4 regions of the Marinobacter sp. B-21 genome follow, and region 3 is predicted to be linked to each of the others. Evidence: predicted binding sites of a transcription regulator. Region 3 holds the regulator's gene; each other region holds the start of a gene.
The links. Region 3 encodes sigma-54, which starts transcription at its own class of promoters, with help from an activator protein. Its sites were predicted from a motif close to ANTGGCATNNANNTTGCTNT; they were not measured.
Positions count from the first base shown of each region.

Region 1: a site for sigma-54 is predicted at 2,520-2,539, ahead of glnK (P-II family nitrogen regulator). Genes of this name have one in related genera too.
Region 2: a site for sigma-54 is predicted at 2,094-2,113, ahead of glnA (glutamate--ammonia ligase). Genes of this name have one in related genera too.
Region 4: a site for sigma-54 is predicted at 1,330-1,349, ahead of flgB (flagellar basal body rod protein FlgB). Genes of this name have one in related genera too.

Region 1 is NZ_JBSXNZ010000065.1:89,369-93,903, forward strand. Features, by position in the region: gene speE (polyamine aminopropyltransferase) at 1-664, shown strand, start outside; gene AC13C0_RS08020 (ammonium transporter) at 729-1,997, opposite strand; gene glnK (P-II family nitrogen regulator) at 2,072-2,410, opposite strand; gene AC13C0_RS08030 (accessory factor UbiK family protein) at 2,792-3,046, shown strand; gene AC13C0_RS08035 (YifB family Mg chelatase-like AAA ATPase) at 3,107-4,535, shown strand, end outside.
Region 2 is NZ_JBSXNZ010000068.1:39,944-44,478, forward strand. Features, by position in the region: gene AC13C0_RS08615 (DUF4124 domain-containing protein) at 1-358, opposite strand, end outside; gene glnA (glutamate--ammonia ligase) at 537-1,940, opposite strand; gene typA (translational GTPase TypA) at 2,506-4,317, shown strand; gene pip (prolyl aminopeptidase) at 4,475-4,535, shown strand, end outside.
Region 3 is NZ_JBSXNZ010000064.1:36,727-41,261, forward strand. Features, by position in the region: gene AC13C0_RS07185 (KdsC family phosphatase) at 1-304, shown strand, start outside; gene lptC (LPS export ABC transporter periplasmic protein LptC) at 301-894, shown strand; gene lptA (lipopolysaccharide transport periplasmic protein LptA) at 878-1,444, shown strand; gene lptB (LPS export ABC transporter ATP-binding protein) at 1,422-2,147, shown strand; gene AC13C0_RS07205 (RNA polymerase factor sigma-54) at 2,360-3,880, shown strand; gene hpf (ribosome hibernation promoting factor) at 3,982-4,290, shown strand; gene ptsN (PTS IIA-like nitrogen regulatory protein PtsN) at 4,377-4,535, shown strand, end outside.
Region 4 is NZ_JBSXNZ010000070.1:91,851-96,385, forward strand. Features, by position in the region: gene AC13C0_RS09605 (flagellar hook assembly protein FlgD) at 1-362, opposite strand, end outside; gene flgC (flagellar basal body rod protein FlgC) at 381-830, opposite strand; gene flgB (flagellar basal body rod protein FlgB) at 865-1,263, opposite strand; gene AC13C0_RS09620 (nitroreductase family protein) at 1,515-2,066, opposite strand; gene AC13C0_RS09625 (Mpo1-like protein) at 2,223-2,534, shown strand; gene AC13C0_RS09630 (adenylate/guanylate cyclase domain-containing protein) at 2,536-3,975, shown strand; gene queF (NADPH-dependent 7-cyano-7-deazaguanine reductase QueF) at 4,005-4,535, opposite strand, start outside.

The sequences.
Region 1 (4,535 bases), on a different contig from region 3:
GGCCCTGTTTACCCACCGGGACCCGAAAAAGGTGGTGATTATCGGTGGCGGCGACTGCGGCACTCTTAAGGAAGTGCTCAAACACCCGGGTGTGGAAGAAGCCTGGCAGGTGGAAATTGATGAGCGGGTCACCCGTATGTCGGAAAAGTACTTCCCGGAATTGTGCGAAGCCAACGGTGATCCGCGCGCCAATTTTTTCTTCGGTGACGGCATCCAGTGGATCCGCGACATGGCGCCGGGCAGTGTAGACCTCATCATTATCGACAGCACGGATCCGGTCGGCCCGGCGGAAGGCCTGTTTGCCCTGGATTTCTACCGAGACGCCATGCTGGCATTGCGCGAGGGCGGCATTATTGTCCAGCAGAGTGAATCACCGCTGCTGCACACCCATAGCATCATCAAGGACATTCACAATGACATGCGCAAGGCCGGGTTCGAACACGTGCAGACCCTGCCATTCCCGCAACCGGTCTATCCCACGGGCTGGTGGAGTTGCACCATGGCCAGCAAGGAGAACCCGGTAAAATATTTCCGTGAGGAAGACGCCAACAACCGGCCGTTCGTGACCCGCTACTACAATGCCGGAGTGCACCATGGTGCGTTGGCGATGCCCCAGTTCATGGTGGATGCGCTGGAGGATGAGGTCAGGCCAGAGGAGGGTTAAGCCGGCAAAACCAAAGAGGGGTGCCAGATGGCACCCCTCTTTGGTTTTGCGTTGCCAGAGATTGTTACTTGCTGCTGACAAACTCCGGATAGGCTTCCATGCCACACTCGGACAGATCCACGCCTTCGTACTCGTCCTCTTCGCTCACCCGAATACCCATGACAGCCTTGAGGATGCCCCAGACAATCAGGCTGGCGACGAATACCCAGACGAATATGGTGATGGCGCCGATGATCTGGCCGCTGAAGCTGACATCACCGTTGGTGACTGGCACCAGAAGCAGACCCAGCAAGCCACAGGTACCGTGAACCGAGATGGCGCCCACCGGATCGTCGATGCGCAGCTTGTCCATGGTCACGATGCTCAGGACCACCAGGATACCGCCGAAGGCACCGAAGAGGGTCGCAGTCAGGGCGCTCGGAGTGGATGGCTCAGCCGTGATCACTACCAGGCCAGCCAGCGCGCCGTTCAGCAGCATGGTCAGATCAGCCTTGCCAAACATCAGGCGGGCGGTGATCAGGGCAGCAATTGCACCGCCGGCAGCGGCGGTATTGGTATTCAGGAACACCATGGCCACGGAGTTGGCGCTGGCGATATCGCCCAGCTTGAGAACCGAACCGCCGTTGAAGCCGAACCAGCCCATCCACAGGATGAAGGTACCGAGGGTCGCCATCGGCAGGTTGGCACCCGGGAAGGCGCGGATTTCACCGTTCGGGCCGTATTTGCCTTTACGGGCACCGAGAAGGATTACACCAGCCAATGCGGCTGCTGCACCCGCCATGTGAACGATGCCGGAGCCGGCGAAATCGCTGAAACCGAGATCGCCCAGGGTATACATGCCGAAGACAGACGCGCCGCCCCAGGTCCAGGCGCCTTCCATCGGGTAGATAAAGCCGGTCATGAACACTGCAAAGACCAGGAAGGCCCAGAGTTTCATGCGTTCGGCCACAGCACCGGAGACGATGGACATGGCTGTTGCGACAAACACAACCTGGAAGAAGAAGTCAGACGCGCCGGAGTAGATGGAGCCACCCTCGAAGCCGCCGTCCCGGCTGGCGAAGTCACCCAGAACAGCCGCAGTGTCAACGTCTGCGATTCCGGAAAGGAAAATGTTACCGCCGTACATGATGGCGTAACCACTAACCAGGTACATGATGCAGGCAATGGCAAACAGAGCCACGTTCTTGGTCAGGATTTCCGTGGTGTTCTTGGCACGCACCAGGCCGGATTCCAGCATGGCGAAGCCCGCTGCCATCCACATCACTAATGCACCGCACACCAGGAAATAAAAGGTGTCTATAGCATACTGCAGGTGAAAAAGATTGCTTTCCATATGAAGCCCTCCGCACGAGGCTTTTCAGGTTATAAATTTTTTTGCGTTGGCTGATCGAAAAAATCAGAGCTGGTTCAGACCGCTTCTTCGCCGGTTTCGCCGGTCCGGATCCGGATGGCCTGTTGCAGTTCGGTCACGAAGATCTTGCCGTCACCGATCTTGCCGGTGTTGGCTGCCTTGGTAATGGATTCGATGACCTGGTCCAGCAGATTGTCGCCAATGGCAACTTCCACTTTGACCTTGGGCAGGAAATCCACCACGTATTCCGCGCCACGGTAAAGTTCAGTGTGGCCTTTCTGCCGACCGAAGCCTTTGACTTCAGTGACGGTTACGCCTTGCACGCCAATCTCGGATAGTGCCTCACGGACATCATCCAGTTTGAAAGGCTTGATGATCGCTGTCACAAGTTTCATTGCTTTCTCCTTGGTAAAGCCGTCCCAACAGTGAGGGCCCGTCGGCCAGTTGTTGAGGTCGGGATGCTGCCACCTCGCACACCAATTGTGCGGATTGCGTACGAGGGCTTTAGCATCGGGTATGCCAACGCAAAAAAATACATTTAAAACAATAATCTACAATATGCGCGTACCAGAATGGCGCAAAGATCTGCACCAAAATGGAGCGGGTAGCCAGCCGATGAGTCAAATTGGAGCGGACTCACTGGCCGTTCGTCCATTATTATAAGGCCGACCGGGCACAGTATGGCAGGGGCTGCGGTGTGATACACTCCCGCAAACCGGTGAGAGCCCCTCTCTTTTAGTCGAAGCCGGACATTTCTGGAATCAGTGAGGTGATATGTGAAGGGTCCCCAGGATATTTTCGCCCAGTTACAGGGTCAGTTTGGTCAGTTCGTTCCCGATATGGCCCGCGCCGCCCGGGAGGATTTTGAAACCCAGGCCCGGGCAACAGTGATGTCGGTCCTTTCCCGTCTGGAGCTGGTAACCCGGGAAGAGTTTGATGCCCAACAGGCGGTGCTGCTGAAGACTCGTGAAAAGGTGGAGGCGCTCGAAAAACGGGTCGCCGAGCTGGAAAAATCCCTGCAGGAACAATAAACTCCGGATTAGCCCGGCAGGACGCCGGGCATGGTTTTCCGGTCACCATGGAAGGTTGTCATGCTAGCTATCGTTCATTCCCGCGCCATAATCGGCGTGTCTGCTCCCCCCGTTACGGTTGAAGTCCACCTCTCCGGGGGATTGCCCGCACTCTCGATTGTCGGCCTCCCTGAAACCGGCGTTCGCGAGAGTAAGGAGCGGGTTCGCAGCGCCCTTCTGAATGCGGGGTTCGACTTCCCCGCCCGCCGCATTACGATCAACCTTGCCCCCGCTGATCTGCCCAAGGAAGGCGGCCGGTTTGACCTGCCCATTGCCCTTGGGATTCTGGCGGCCTCGGGCCAGATTCCGGCGGAGAGTCTCGCCGATTGCGAGTTTCTCGGGGAGCTGTCCCTCGATGGTGCGCTGAGGCCTCTCAAGGGCGTGCTTCCGGCTGTGCTTGCTGCCCGGCAGGACCAGCGAGCCTTGCTGGTTCCCCATGGCAATGCCGGCGAGGCGGCCCTGGCCAGCCAGGGTGACGTGCTGGCGGCCGGCCACCTGTTGACCGTGTGTGAACACCTCAGCGGCCGGGCCAGGCTGGTTCCGGTGCCGAAATCACCATTGGAACGGGTGCCCGGCAACAACAGTGAGATACCGGACCTGTCCGATGTCCGCGGCCAACGGGTCCCTCGCAGGGCGCTCGAAGTTGCCGCCGCCGGCGGCCACAACCTGTTATTCTTCGGGCCGCCTGGCACCGGCAAGAGCATGCTGGCCAGCCGTCTGCCGGGTATTCTTCCGGCACTGACCGACGATGCGGCCATGGAAGTTGCCAGCGTTCACTCGGTTGCCGGGCTTGCCATGAGAGAGGGCGGGTGGCGCCAACCGCCGTTCCGGGCGCCCCACCACACAGCATCCGCGGTGGCCCTGGTCGGTGGCGGGAGCAGCCCGCGGCCTGGGGAAATCTCCCTCGCCCATCGCGGCGTACTTTTTCTGGATGAATTGCCAGAGTTTGAGCGTCGGGTTCTGGAAGTGCTTCGGGAACCCATGGAAACGGGGCACATCACGATCAGTCGGGCCGCGCGTCAGGTGAATTTTCCGGCTCGCTTTCAAGTCGTCGGTGCAATGAACCCATGCCCCTGCGGTTACAGTGGTCACCCGACCATTGAGTGTCAGTGCACACCGCAGCAGGTAATACGGTATCGGTCGAAGATCTCCGGGCCTCTGCTGGACCGGTTCGATCTCCATGTCGAAGTTCCGGTTCAGGGTGGCGGCGTACTGATGCAACAGGGCGGCGATGGCGAGACCAGTGCCACTGTCCGGGAACGGGTTATCGCTGCCAGGATGAAACAATCGGAACGGGGTTGCGTGAATGCTGCGCTGGCAGGGCGCGAACTGCATTCCGCTTGCCAACTGGACCGCCAGGGTGAGCAGTTGCTCTCCGGCGCCATGGAGAAGCTGGGGCTATCGGCCCGGGCATTGCACCGGATATTGCGGGTGGCTCGCACTCTCGCAG
Region 2 (4,535 bases), on a different contig from region 3:
GGGTTACTTCATACTTGTGACCAGGCCGCAGGCCCGGCGTGCTGCGAACCTCGAACTGGATATCACCGCTACCACTGTAGAAGGCCTGGTCGTTATCCGGATACACAAAGGAGACGCTCTCGTACGCTGCACCCTCCCTCTGAACCTCTTCACGAAGCTTCTTGGTTTCCTGAACCACCTCGGGCTTCGGCAGAGTGATCGTAGTAACCGGTTTGACCTCTACGGCTTCAGCGCCTTCGCTCGGCTCATCGGAGAACGTAACGTTGCCGTAGGCATCGACGTTGCGGTAGACCTCGGCGGAGGCCGGGACCGCCAGAGCAAACAGTAGGCCGGCAACCAATCCAGACTTCGGATTCATAAGCTCACCTGTCATTGGGTTTTCCCGATTATCGGCGGCGCCCGGGGGCATTTCAACGCCTGTGGGGCGGGATGTTGGTTACATATCGTTAAGGGCTGCAGGCAATGTGCTTTTGCGCACAAAAAAAGCCCCGCACGGGGCGGGGCTTTGCTGCTCTTTAACTCTCTGGAGAGAGGTTTTAGCAGGAGTAGTACAGCTCGAACTCAACCGGATGAGTGGTCATGTTCAGCTTCTCAACTTCACCGCGCTTCAGATCAATATAGCCGGCAATCATGTCTTCAGTGAACACGCCTCCGCGGGTCAGGAACTCGTGGTCCGCTTCCAGGCAATCCAGAGCTTCAGACAGGGTTTCGGCAACCTTCGGAATGCTCAGGGCCTCTTCTTTGGGCAGATCGTACAGATCCTTGTCCATGGCATCGCCAGGGTGGATCTTGTTCTGGATGCCGTCCAGGCCGGCCATCATCAGGGCAGCGAAAGCCAGGTACGGGTTGGCAGCCGGATCAGGGAAGCGAACTTCAATACGACGCGCTTTCGGGCTGTTCACGTAAGGGATTCGGATGGAGGCCGAACGGTTACGGGCGGAGTATGCCAGCATGACCGGTGCTTCGTAGCCCGGAACCAGGCGCTTGTAGCTGTTGGTTGCCGGGTTGGTGAAGGCGTTGATGGCCTTGGCGTGCTTGATAACACCACCAACGTAGTACAGGGCGGCTTCGCTCAGGCCGGCATAGCTGTCGCCTGCGAACAGGTTTTTGCCGTCTTTGCTCAGTGACATGTGTACGTGCATGCCGGAACCGTTATCACCAACTACCGGCTTGGGCATGAAGGTGGCTGTTTTGCCATAAGCGTGCGCCACATTGTGTACGCAGTACTTGAGGATTTGAACTTCGTCAGCCTTGCGGGTCAGGGTGTTGGCGCCAACGCCGATTTCACACTGGCCAGCAGTGCCCACTTCGTGGTGGTGAACTTCAATTTCCAGACCCATGGATTCCATGGCCGCACACATGGCGCCACGCAGATCATGCAGGCTGTCAACCGGCGGAACCGGGAAATAGCCGCCTTTGACCCCCGGGCGGTGGCCGATGTTGTTGCGGTCGAAGTCTTCGCCGGATACCCAGGCGGCCTCTTCAGAATGAATGTGGTATGAAGAGCCTTGCATGTCGACGCTCCATTTAACGGAATCAAAGACAAAGAACTCCGGCTCCGGGCCGAACAGGGCGCCATCGGCGATGCCGGTGGACTTCAGGTATTCCTCGGCACGACGGGCAACGGAGCGCGGATCGCGCTCATAACCCTGCATGGTAGAAGGCTCTACGATGTTGCAGGTGATGTTAACGGTGGTTTCTTCAGTGAACGGATCGAGTACAGAGGTCGCGTCGTCCGGCATCAGGATCATGTCGGATTCGTTGATGCCTTTCCAGCCGGCAATGGAGGAGCCGTCAAACATTTTGCCGTCTGCGAAAAAGTCTTCATCTACTTCGGTGGCGGGCAGCGTCACGTGCTGCTCTTTACCGCGGCTGTCAGTAAAGCGCAGGTCAACCCATTTGACTTCGTGTTCTTTGATCAAATCAACTGTCTTGGACATTGTGCATGCTCCGTAAGTTATACCGCACAGGCGGCTGTATTCATGTTCGTGGTGCCGGATCGCTCAGAGTACTGAGTTCCGATCTGTTTCTCAGGTCTGCGCAGCTTAGCAAATGCCAGTGCGTCTTACCTGCAAATTTCGGCTGCTTTCGATAAAGCAAGGCGCTTGCCAATTTTCAGGGCATGCTCCAGAACGGCGCAACTGCCAGGGTTTGGGGCATGTTCAGGGCAAAGGCATTTTTACCAGGCTGGTTCTTGCGCTTTGTTGGCGCACACAATTGGTGCGTTAATTGACTGGGTGCGCTAAATAAGTGCAAAGCATCGCCTAAACCTAAATAGGGTAGGCGTTTTTCTTCATATTAACGACACAGACTTTTCGCTATACTACGCGCCGCTTCATTTTCACCCTGCCATTTTCAGATCCCGGATCGAAAAGCTCCATGCAGGGTGCCGGGCAGCCAGTTCCGGTAAATGAGTTCATTTTACGGATTTGAGACGGCATGTGTGGGGATTTCCCTGCGAACGACCCTCTCAGGTCATTGAGTGCATGCCGCAGGATTATTTTTGTGATTGAAAAACTTCGTAATATCGCCATTATCGCCCACGTTGACCATGGTAAAACCACGCTCGTAGACAAGCTGCTGCGTCAGTCCGGCACGCTGGATCGTAAAGAGCTGGAGAACGAGCGGGTCATGGATTCCAATGACCAGGAAAAAGAGCGTGGCATTACCATTCTGGCCAAGAACACGGCCCTGAAATGGAACGGTTACGACATCAACATCGTTGATACTCCGGGCCACGCTGACTTCGGTGGCGAAGTTGAGCGAGTGATGAGCATGGTTGATTGTGTGTTGCTGGTGGTTGATTCCATTGATGGCCCGATGCCGCAAACACGTTTTGTGACCCAGAAGGCGTTTGCCGCCGGCCTGCGCCCGATTGTCGTGGTCAACAAGATTGACCGTCCCGGTGCACGGCCCGACTGGGTTGTAGACCAGGTGTTTGATCTGTTCGACAACCTGGGTGCGACCGACGAGCAACTGGACTTCCCCATTGTTTTTGCCAGTGCCCTCAACGGCATTGCCGGCATGGACCATGAAAACCTGGACGACAACATGGATGCCGTGTTCCAGGCGATCGTTGATCATGTGCCGGCACCAAACGTCGATATGGACGGTCCGTTCCAGATGCAGATCTCCCAGCTGGACTACAACAGCTTCCTGGGCGTGATCGGTATTGGCCGCATCGCACGCGGCAAGATCAAAACCAATTCGCCGGTGACCGCGATTGGTGCCAGTGGCAAGAAGCGCAATGGTCGAATCCTCAAGATCATGGGGCACTCAGGCCTGCAGCGCGTTGAAGTGGATGAGGCACAGGCTGGCGATATCGTCTGCGTGAGCGGTATGGATGAGCTGTTTATCTCCGATACCCTGTGTGACCAGGCCAACGTTGAGGCCCTGCCGGCACTGACGGTGGATGAGCCGACCGTGTCGATGACCTTCCAGGTAAACGATTCGCCTTTCGCCGGCAGGGAAGGCAAGTACGTTACCAGCCGGAACATCAAGGAGCGTCTGGAAAAGGAGTTGCTGCACAACGTGGCGCTGCGCGTTGAAGAAGGCGATTCGGCGGACAAGTTCAAGGTATCCGGCCGTGGTGAACTGCATCTGTCAGTGCTGATTGAGAATATGCGCCGCGAGAACTTCGAGCTGGCGGTCGGGCGGCCTGAAGTTGTCATTCGTGAAGTGGATGGCGTCAAGCAGGAGCCCTATGAAAATGTCATCGTCGACATTGAAGAGCAGCACCAGGGCCCGATCATGGAGCAGATGGGGCTGCGTAAAGGCGACCTGACCAACATGGTGCCGGATGGCAAGGGGCGGATGCGTCTTGAGTACACCATTCCGGCACGGGGCCTGATCGGTTTCCGCAATACCTTCCTGACCATGACCTCGGGTACCGGTATTCTGACCTCGACCTTCAGTCATTACGGCCCCATCAAGGTTGGCGATGTCACCAGTCGCCAGAATGGTGTCCTCGTTTCCATGGCAACCGGAACAGCGCTGACCTATTCTCTGGAAACCCTGCAGAGCCGTGGCAAGCTGTTCCTGGACCCGGGCCAGGAAATCTACGAAGGCCAGCTTTGCGGCATTCACAGCCGTGACAATGATCTGGTGGTTAACCCCACTAAGGGCAAGAAGCTCGACAACATGCGAGCTTCCGGCAAGGATGAAGTCATCGGGCTGGTGCCGCCCATCAAGTTCACCCTTGAGCAGGCGCTGGAGTTCATCGATGACGACGAACTGGTTGAAGTGACCCCGAAATCGATTCGCCTGCGGAAGAAATTTCTGACCGAAAATGATCGCAAGCGTGCGAATAAGAAGTAACCTGAACATGGGGTCAGATGAAAGTTCATCTGACCCCGATTTCATCTGACCCCGATTTTACCTCTCGGCTCGAAGCCTCTCGTGGGGTCAGATGAAAGCTTTCATCTGACCCCATCTTCATCCAGAATTCCGGGATAACCCTGTTCCGGAGCGCCCCATGCTTACCCTTTACCCTGAAATCAAACCCAACGCCCAGCACCGTATTGCGGTTGATGCGC
Region 3 (4,535 bases):
GCAGGGGCGAGAGGACAAGAAAGCAGCCCTGCAGGAACTGGTGAGTACCATGAACATCCGCCCGGAAGCGATCGCCTACATGGGCGACGATCTGCCAGACTTGCCAGCCCTGACGTTTGCAGGCCTTGGAATCACAGTGCCCAACGGATACTGGCTGGTCCGGCAGCATGCGGATTACTGTACCAGGGCCCAGGGAGGAAACGGCGCCGTGAGGGAGGCTTGCGACCTGCTGCTTAGCGCCCACGGAAAGCTGGACGCAGCGCTGGCCCCCTACCTGGGGCCTGATCAGGAGGCTGGCACGTGAACTGGCTCCCGGACCGGCCCCGGCTGCAAACGCTGGCACTGGCGGGTACCATTGTCGCGGCGGTGTTTTTGCTGTGGCGAAGTGATGAGCCTCCGGCTATCGACAGGCAGGCCGCCGATCTGAGAGGCGATACCGAACCCGACGGATTCGTGGTCAATGGCAAGTACACCGCGTTCGATGAAGCCGGCAACCCCAAGGTCAGTTTTACCAGCCCGCGGATAGAGCAGTTCGAGGAGGGCAACCTGGCCACCATGGAATCGCCGAGGGCCAAACTCTACAGCGGCACCGGCGATGCCGACACTCTGCCCTGGATTGTGGAAGCCGAGAATGGCAGCCTCCTGCAAAATGAAAACCTGCTTTACCTGACCGGCAATGTCCGGGTACTCCGAAATGTGGGTGGTCGGGACACCACCCTGACAACGCCAACCCTGACCCTGGACAACGACCGGGGCATGGCATACACAGATGCACCCGTAGAAATACGCGACGTGACAGGAACCACCCGTGCCACAGGTATGAAAGCGTGGATCGGCGAGCGGATTCTGGAACTGAACTCTCAGGTGGAAGGACTCTATGAAACCGGAAACTAACCGATACCGGGGCCTGATGGCTGCCCTGCTGACCATCGCCATGGCGGGGCCGGCAGCAGCTTTCGACCTTGGTTCTGACATTCCTATCAAGGTAACCGCAGACAACGCCCGCCTCGACGACGGCCAGGGTATCGCCACCTACACCGGCGATGTAGAGCTGGAACAGGGCGAGACCCATCTGAGCGCGGAGCGTGTGGTTCTGTACCGCGACGAAAACGGCCTGAACCGGATTGAAGCCTTCGGAAGCCCGGCCCGTTACCGCCAGCCAACCCGTGAGGGCGAAGGTGAAACCGACGCCAGGGCGCTGAATATTACCTGGTCGGCCACTGACCAGCGTCTGATCTTTGAACGGCAAGCGGTCATCGAACAGAATGGCAACCTGTTCCGGGGCGATGTCATCCATTATGATACCGTCCGCCGGGTCGTAACTGCCCAAGGCGGCGCCGATACCGGTGAAGGATCCGGCCGGGTAGAAATGGTGATTCAGCCACGCAGCACTGACAGACGTACTGACAGACAGGAATCCGATGGCAGTTCTGAGAGCCAGTAATCTGGCAAAGAGTTATAAACAGAAAAAAGTGGTGATCGACGTTTCCCTGGAAATCCGCAGCGGGGAAATTGTTGGTCTGCTGGGCCCCAATGGCGCCGGTAAAACCACCTGCTTTTACATGATTGTGGGGCTGGTTCCCGCCGACCGCGGCCGGATCACCATCGACAGCCGCGACATCACTCATCTGCCCATGCACGGCCGGGCGCGTCAGGGCATCGGTTACCTGCCCCAGGAAGCCTCGGTATTCCGCAAACTGTCGGTGCGCGACAACATCATGGCCATTCTGGAAACCCGCAAGGGTCTGGGTAAGGCGGAGCGGGAAAAGAAGGTGGAAGAATTGCTCGAAGAATTCCACATTACCCACATTCGTGACAGCATGGGCATGGCCCTGTCCGGCGGCGAGCGCCGGCGTGTGGAAATTGCCAGGGCCCTGGCGATGGAGCCGGCCTTTATCCTCCTGGATGAGCCGTTCGCCGGTGTCGACCCCATTTCCGTGAGCGATATCAAACACATCATCCGGCATCTTCGGGACAAGGGCATTGGTGTGTTGATTACCGACCACAACGTGCGTGAGACCCTGGACATCTGTGAGAATGCCTACATCGTTTCCGGTGGCCACATCATCGCCTCCGGTAATGCCGAGGCCATTCTGGCCAACCAGCAGGTGAAGGAAGTGTATCTGGGCAATGAGTTCCGACTGTGAAATTGGGGTCAGATGAAATTGGGGTCAGATGAAAAGTTCATCTGACCCCAATTTCATCTGACCCCCGGATTGTTTTGATGATCTGTAGCAAGTAAACTCGGCAAAGAACTTGCTAGGGTAATACAGAGCCAAGGCAAGTAACCGACATATAAAGAATTTTTCACTACCTACGACACCAAGCGCTGATGAGTGACGGATCCTGAACCATGGTAATGAAAGCCTCCTTACAGTTAAAGCTGGGTCAGAGCCTGACCATGACACCCCAGCTGCAACAGGCGATCCGGCTTCTACAGCTTTCCACTCTCGACCTTCAGCAGGAAGTCCAGCAGGCCCTGGAATCCAACCCCATGCTGGAGACGTCCGAGGATGAGGATCAGCCGGAGACCGACACCGGGAATGACGAACGGGAGGCCAATGCCACCGAGTCCGCCGCTGAGACAGTTCCCGAACCTTCACCCGACTGGGATGAAACCGAAAACGGTCCGGACTGGTCCTCGGAAAACGAAATCCCGGATAATATCCCGGACGATCTCCCGGTCGACACCGCCTGGGACGATATCTACCAGTCCGCACCGGCATCGGCCGCCCGTAACGATGACGAAAACGATCACGATTTCGAGACCCGCAACTCCCCCACTGACACGCTTCAGGATCACCTGGAATGGCAACTGAACCTGACCCCGATGAGCGAACGGGACCAGGCCATTGCCCACGCTTTGATGGACGCAGTGGATGAACGCGGTTATCTGACCAGTCCGCTGGAAGAGATTCATGCCGGGTTGCTGGATGAAAACGAAGAAGACCCCCTTGAGCTGGATGAAGTCGAGGCGGTCCTTCACCGGCTGCAGCATTTTGATCCTCCCGGCGTGTTCGCCCGGGACCTGCAGGAATGCCTGCTGATCCAGCTCAACCAGCTGCCGCCGGAAACGCCCTGGCTGGCCCAGGCTCGCCTGGTCATCACCCATTACATCAATCTGCTCGGCAACCGCGACTATGCCCAACTGCTACGCCGCAGCCGCCTGAAAGAAGACCAGCTGCGGGATGTACTGGCCCTGATTACCGGTCTGAATCCCCGCCCCGGTGACGTGATTGACCGCACCGAACCTGACTACGTAATTCCGGATGTGATCGTTCGCAAGCACAACGGCCGCTGGCGCGTTGAACTGAATCCGGAAATTGCCCCGCGCATCCGCGTCAATGCCAGCTATGCTTCTCTTATAAGGCGTGCGGACAGCAGTGCCGACAACACTTACCTGCGGGATCAGTTGCAGGAGGCGAAATGGTTTATCAAGAGCCTGCAGAGCCGCAATGAAACCCTGCTGAAAGTGGCGACCCGTATTGTCGAGCACCAGCAAGGATTCCTGGATCAGGGTGAAGAAGCCATGAAACCGCTGATCCTCTCTGATATCGCCCAGGCGGTTGAGATGCATGAGTCCACGATTTCCCGGGTCACCACCCAGAAATACATGCACACCCCCCGGGGAATTTTCGAGCTGAAATATTTCTTCTCCAGCCATGTCAGCACTGACGAAGGCGGTGAATGTTCTTCCACGGCGATCCGCGCGATGATCAAAAAGCTGATTGCCGCGGAAACGCCCAAAAAGCCATTGAGCGACAGTAAAATTGCAGCCATGCTAGGAGAACAGGGAATCAAGGTTGCGCGACGCACCGTTGCCAAGTACCGGGAGGCCATGCACATTCCGCCTTCGAACGAACGCAAGCGGCTGGTCTGAACACCCCGGGGTCCGGGCGCAACGTACTATTCGCCGGCGCACAATGCGCCAGCACCCAGACCGGCTCCCGGGAGCCGGAACGATGACAACAGGAGACGCCTATGCAACTCAATATTTCAGGCCATCACGTAGAACTGACTCCCGCACTGAAGGATTATGTTTCAGAGAAGTTCCAGAAGCTCGAGCGTCACTTTGACCACATCAGCAACTGCCAGGTAACCCTGGAAGTGGAGAAGGTGCGCCAGATTGCGGAAGCCACGCTGCACGTGGTTGGTGGTGAGATTCACGCAAAGGCAGAAAATGAGGATATGTACGCAGCCATCGATGTCCTGATCGACAAGCTGGACCGCCAGATTCTCAAACACAAGGAAAAGAATGTAGACCGGATGCACGGAAACGGCTCTCGCTAACTGGCTGTTTTCATGCAAGTCATCCAATCGAGCTGCGACACGGCTGACGTGTCGCAGCCTTTTTTTAACGGAAATGCAGTCGATCCATGAGCGACACATCCCTGACCATAGACAACATACTTGCACCGGAGCTCACCCTCTGTCGGGTGTCGGCATCCAGCAAGAAGCGGGCTCTGGAGTTTATTGCCGAGCAGATAAACCTCCAGGACAATACGCTCAGCGAAACCCAGATATTCAATAACCTG
Region 4 (4,535 bases), on a different contig from region 3:
ACTTCAACGGTGCCACTGATCTCACCGTCCGCACCCAGAATCCCGATCTGGGAAGGGGCAAGCACGGTTTTGCCGACCATGGCAGAGGCCTGCAGCGCCTGGGTGGAACGGAACTGGCCCGCCACATCCTCAACCGTACCGGAGAGGTTCTGCATCTCCTCCAGCGAGCTGAACTGGGCCAGTTGGGAGATGAATTCACCGTTGTCCTGGGGTTCCAGCGGGTTCTGGTTTTTCAGCTGTGCCAGCATCAGTTCCATGAACTCATTCCGGCCAAGCTCACTGGTGCCCTGGCCGCCATCCTGTTGCTTCAGCTGGTACTGGCTCAGAACATCCGACGCGTCTGTTGCATTTACTGCAGTCATGTTGTGCTCCTCACCGTATTACTGCTGACCAAGGGTCAGAATGCGCTGCATCATGGACTTGGCTGTGTTCATGACATCCACATTCATCTGGAAACTTCTGGACGACGACATCATGTCAGCCATCTCCTCAACCACGTTCACGTTGGGATAGAAGACATAACCGTCTTCATTGGCCGCCGGATGGTGGGGCTCGTAGCGCATCTGTAACTCCGCATCACTCTCAACAATGCCTTCAACCCTGACGCCGGCACCGGGACCTTCATCGGCAGCCATCGGCATGCCACCCTGCCCCGGGTTCAGGAGTGATTGCTGAACGGCTGAGAACACCGGCTTTCTGGCCCGGTAGGTTTCACCGGTACTGGAGCTGGCTGTTTCGGCATTGGCAATGTTGGACGCGGTTGTATTCAGCCGCAGCGATTGCGCTGTCATGCCGGAACCGGCGATATCAAAAATGCTGCCCAGTGACATGATAATTCTCCTTCGCTAACCCTGTGACTGCGGCTTATTCGCCCTTCAGGGCTTTGGTCAAACCGCTGAACTTGCTGTTCAGGAACTGGAAACTGGCCTGGAAGTCCATGGCGTTACGCATGAAGCGCGACTGCTCCTGCTGGGCATCCACAGTATTGCCGTCGACCGACGGCTGATGTGGCATCCGGTACAAAAGGTCGCTGTCTGAGGCAGACCGGGAGGTATCCATGTGGGCCTCGTTCGTTTTCGCCATCTGGAAGCCGCTGACGGACTCCTGGGCCTTCTGCATCATCGCCTGGAAATCCACATCACGGGCCTTGAAACCCGGGGTGTCAGCATTGGCCAGATTGTTTGCCAGAACTTCGGCACGCTTGACCCGCGCTTCCACCGCGTGCTGATGAATGCCCAGAGCCTTATCGAACGAAATTGCCATGTTGCCTCCCGAAAACTGCACCAGTACGCCGACCTGATTTTGCCGGCTGTGCTCTCTGACAGAACTAAAGCAAGGTAGATGCCAGAATTCGAAAGGCGCTCTAAAAAGGCGCCCTAAATAGCGCATAACCCCAGTATTGGCGGGATTAGCTGGGCTGTTGAGAGAAAGCGGGAGCGGATAAAGGGAAAGAAAGTCCTCGAAAGCGGCAAACCGCTTCCCCCGCCCACGCCGGGGGAAGCGACAGTTACCCGTTAAGGCCAGTGACGGACAAACTCGTCAACCCCGGGCCGGAGAACGGCAGGCTTTACAGCGGAGACACTCCCCGTATAAAGAAAGCCGACAATCTGCTCGTGGTCATCCAGCCCCAGCCCTTTGTGCACGGCTGAATGATAGGCGACAGCACCGGTGCGCCACATCACACCATAACCGGCATCCTGAAGGGCCAGCCCGAGAAAGCTCATGCCAGCAGCCGCAGACATCACCTGCTCCACTTCCGGAACTTTGGGGTGGGGGCTCGGCGAGGCAATACCAATAATGACCATGGGTGCCCGCAGAGGGGCGCGCCGGAGCTTTTCGATTTCCCGCTCGTCACTGTTGTTGGCACAGGTGGAGGCAAACAGTTCCCCGAGGGCCTCCAGCCCCTCACCTTCTACGACCAGATAACGCCATGGCCGCAACAAGGCATGATCCGGAGCGCGAGCGGCGCAGGCAAAGGCCTTGTTCAGGGTTTCCCTGTCCGGCGCGGGCGCCTCCAGCCTGGGTTCGGAGGACCGGTTAAGCAGGAAATCAGTAACTGCTGTCATATCGTCTCGCTATTTTATGACTGTGTGAAAATGGGCACGGGCACAATTGCTGGCTGTGAATTGTGGGTTGTACGTAATGCTGTTAATCTTTAGTCGTAGTCGGCGCTGCCAACAATTATAAAATGCCGCAGTCCTGCAACGGTGAGAAGCAACACAATGAGCAACCAGCGAACCTTCAACAGCTTTTCCGAATTCTATCCTTACTACCTTGAAGAACACAGCGATGTAATCTGTCGCAGGCTGCACTTTGTCGGTAGTCTTCTGGTTTTTCTGGTCGCTGTCTGGGCGATCACCTCCGGAAAACTTGCGTGGCTTCTGACCCTGCCGGTCATCGGCTATGGGTTTGCCTGGGTCGGCCATTTCAAGTTCGAGAAAAACCGCCCTGCAACCTTCAAGTACCCACTGTACAGCCTGATGGGTGACTGGGTCATGTTCCGGGACATGCTCATTGGCAGGATCCGTTTCTGAAATGATGAGCGTACCGGCCGATCTGCGCAATGCCAGCACCTCCGCTGTCAAGTCGATGGCTGCTGAAGGCCCCGGCAGTCCGATAGCCATACCGCCAATGCCGGATTACAACGGCCGAATACTGGCGTACACGTCTACGGCGGCAATTATCGTAACCGGTGTTCTCCAGGGTGCCTTTCCGCAGCCGTTACTGTGGCTGGTAGCAGGTGCTCTCACATGGCCACACATAGCCCATATACTCACCCGTAGAACCTTCCTGAGACATTCCGCACGCATCCGTCAGAAAATGCTCATTGTGGATTGTGTGATTGGCGGCGGGTTCATCGGTTTCATCGGCCTGATTGTCATACCCTCCCTGTCCGTGGCCCTGATGCTGATGTTCAGTTGCCTGATTGTTGGCGGCATCCGGCAGTGGCTGATCGGCACCGGTTTCATGGCCGCGGCAATTGCGATTGCTGTTGCCATCCTCGGCCTGGCCGACGGCCCCCACGCGCCGCTTTTGACCAGCATGGTGTCGATTCTTTCCACCGGGCTGTATATCTGCGTTACCGCCTATTACTCTCACCAGCAGGCCCGGGCACTGATGCTGGCCAAGACCCAGATCCAAAATCAGCGGGAACAGTCAATTGCCTTGTCCCACAAGCTGTCCAAGTACCTCTCACCCCAGGTGTGGCAATCCATCTTTACCGGGGAGCGGGATGTACGGCTGGAAACCCAGCGCAAGAAACTGGCGGTATTCTTTTCAGACATCAAAGGCTTCACCGAACTCTCCGAAGAGATGGAGCCGGAGGCGCTGACCGAGCTGTTGAATCACTACTTTAATGAAATGTCTGAAGTGGCCCTCAAATATGGCGGCACCATCGACAAATTCGTGGGCGACTCTATCATGGTATTCTTCGGCGACCCCACCAGCCGGGGCCAGCGGGAAGACGCCTTTGCCTGCGTGTCCATGGCCATTGAAATGCGCAAGCACATGAAGATCATGCGCCAGAAGTGGCGAAGCCAGGGCATCAAGACCCCCCTGGAAATCCGTATGGGGATCAGCACCGGTTACACTACAGTGGGTAACTTCGGTGCTGAAAACCGGATGGATTACACCATCATCGGCAAGGAAGTGAATCTGGCCAGCCGCCTTGAATCCCTGGCGGAACCCGGTGAGATCCTGGTGTCCTACGAGACCTTTTCGCTGATCAAGAACAAGATCATGTGCCGGGACAAAGGTGAAATAACCGTGAAAGGATTCGGCAAACCGGTGCCGATTTACGAGGTGGTGGATTTCCGGCGGGATATGGGGCCAAACCGCAGCTTCATGGAACACGAACACAGCGGCTTTGCCATGTATCTGGATTCGGACAAGATCACCGAAAAGGAACGGCAGGCCATTCTCACCGCGCTGGAAGATGCCGCGGACCGCCTCAGGCGGGAAGAAGACGTCTCCTGAGGCGCCGCCGACGCCTCATTTCACCCTGGTTACTGACGGATCAGCCGCGGCCCGGCACCCTGGCCGGTTTCGGTACTTCTCCAGGGATTGATATCCAGCCCGCCCCTTCGGGTGTATCGGGCGCAGACTGTGAGCGACTCCGGCTTGCAGCGGCCCATCAAATCCGTAAACACGGTTTCCACGCAGTGTTCGTGGAAATCCTGCTTCTGCCGAAAACTCACCACATACCGCAGCAACCCGGCCCGGTCGATTTTCGGGCCGGTGTAATGGATCAGCAGGGTTGCCCAGTCCGGTTGCCCTGTCACCGGGCAATTGCTCTTCAGCAGATGGGAACAGAGGTGCTCTGTCACTATTCCGTCGCCGGCGGAAAGTGAGTCCGGTGCATAGTCATAAACCACATCACTCACCGGTTCATCATCGATCAGCTCAAATCCCCCGGGGCGGCCAACCGCTTTGCCCGACTCATCAACGCTCAAAAGCCTCACCTGCACCGCGCCACCACAGGCACTGGAGAGATCCTGGGTGATCGTCTTCGCCATCTGGTCCCCGGTTGAATAGAC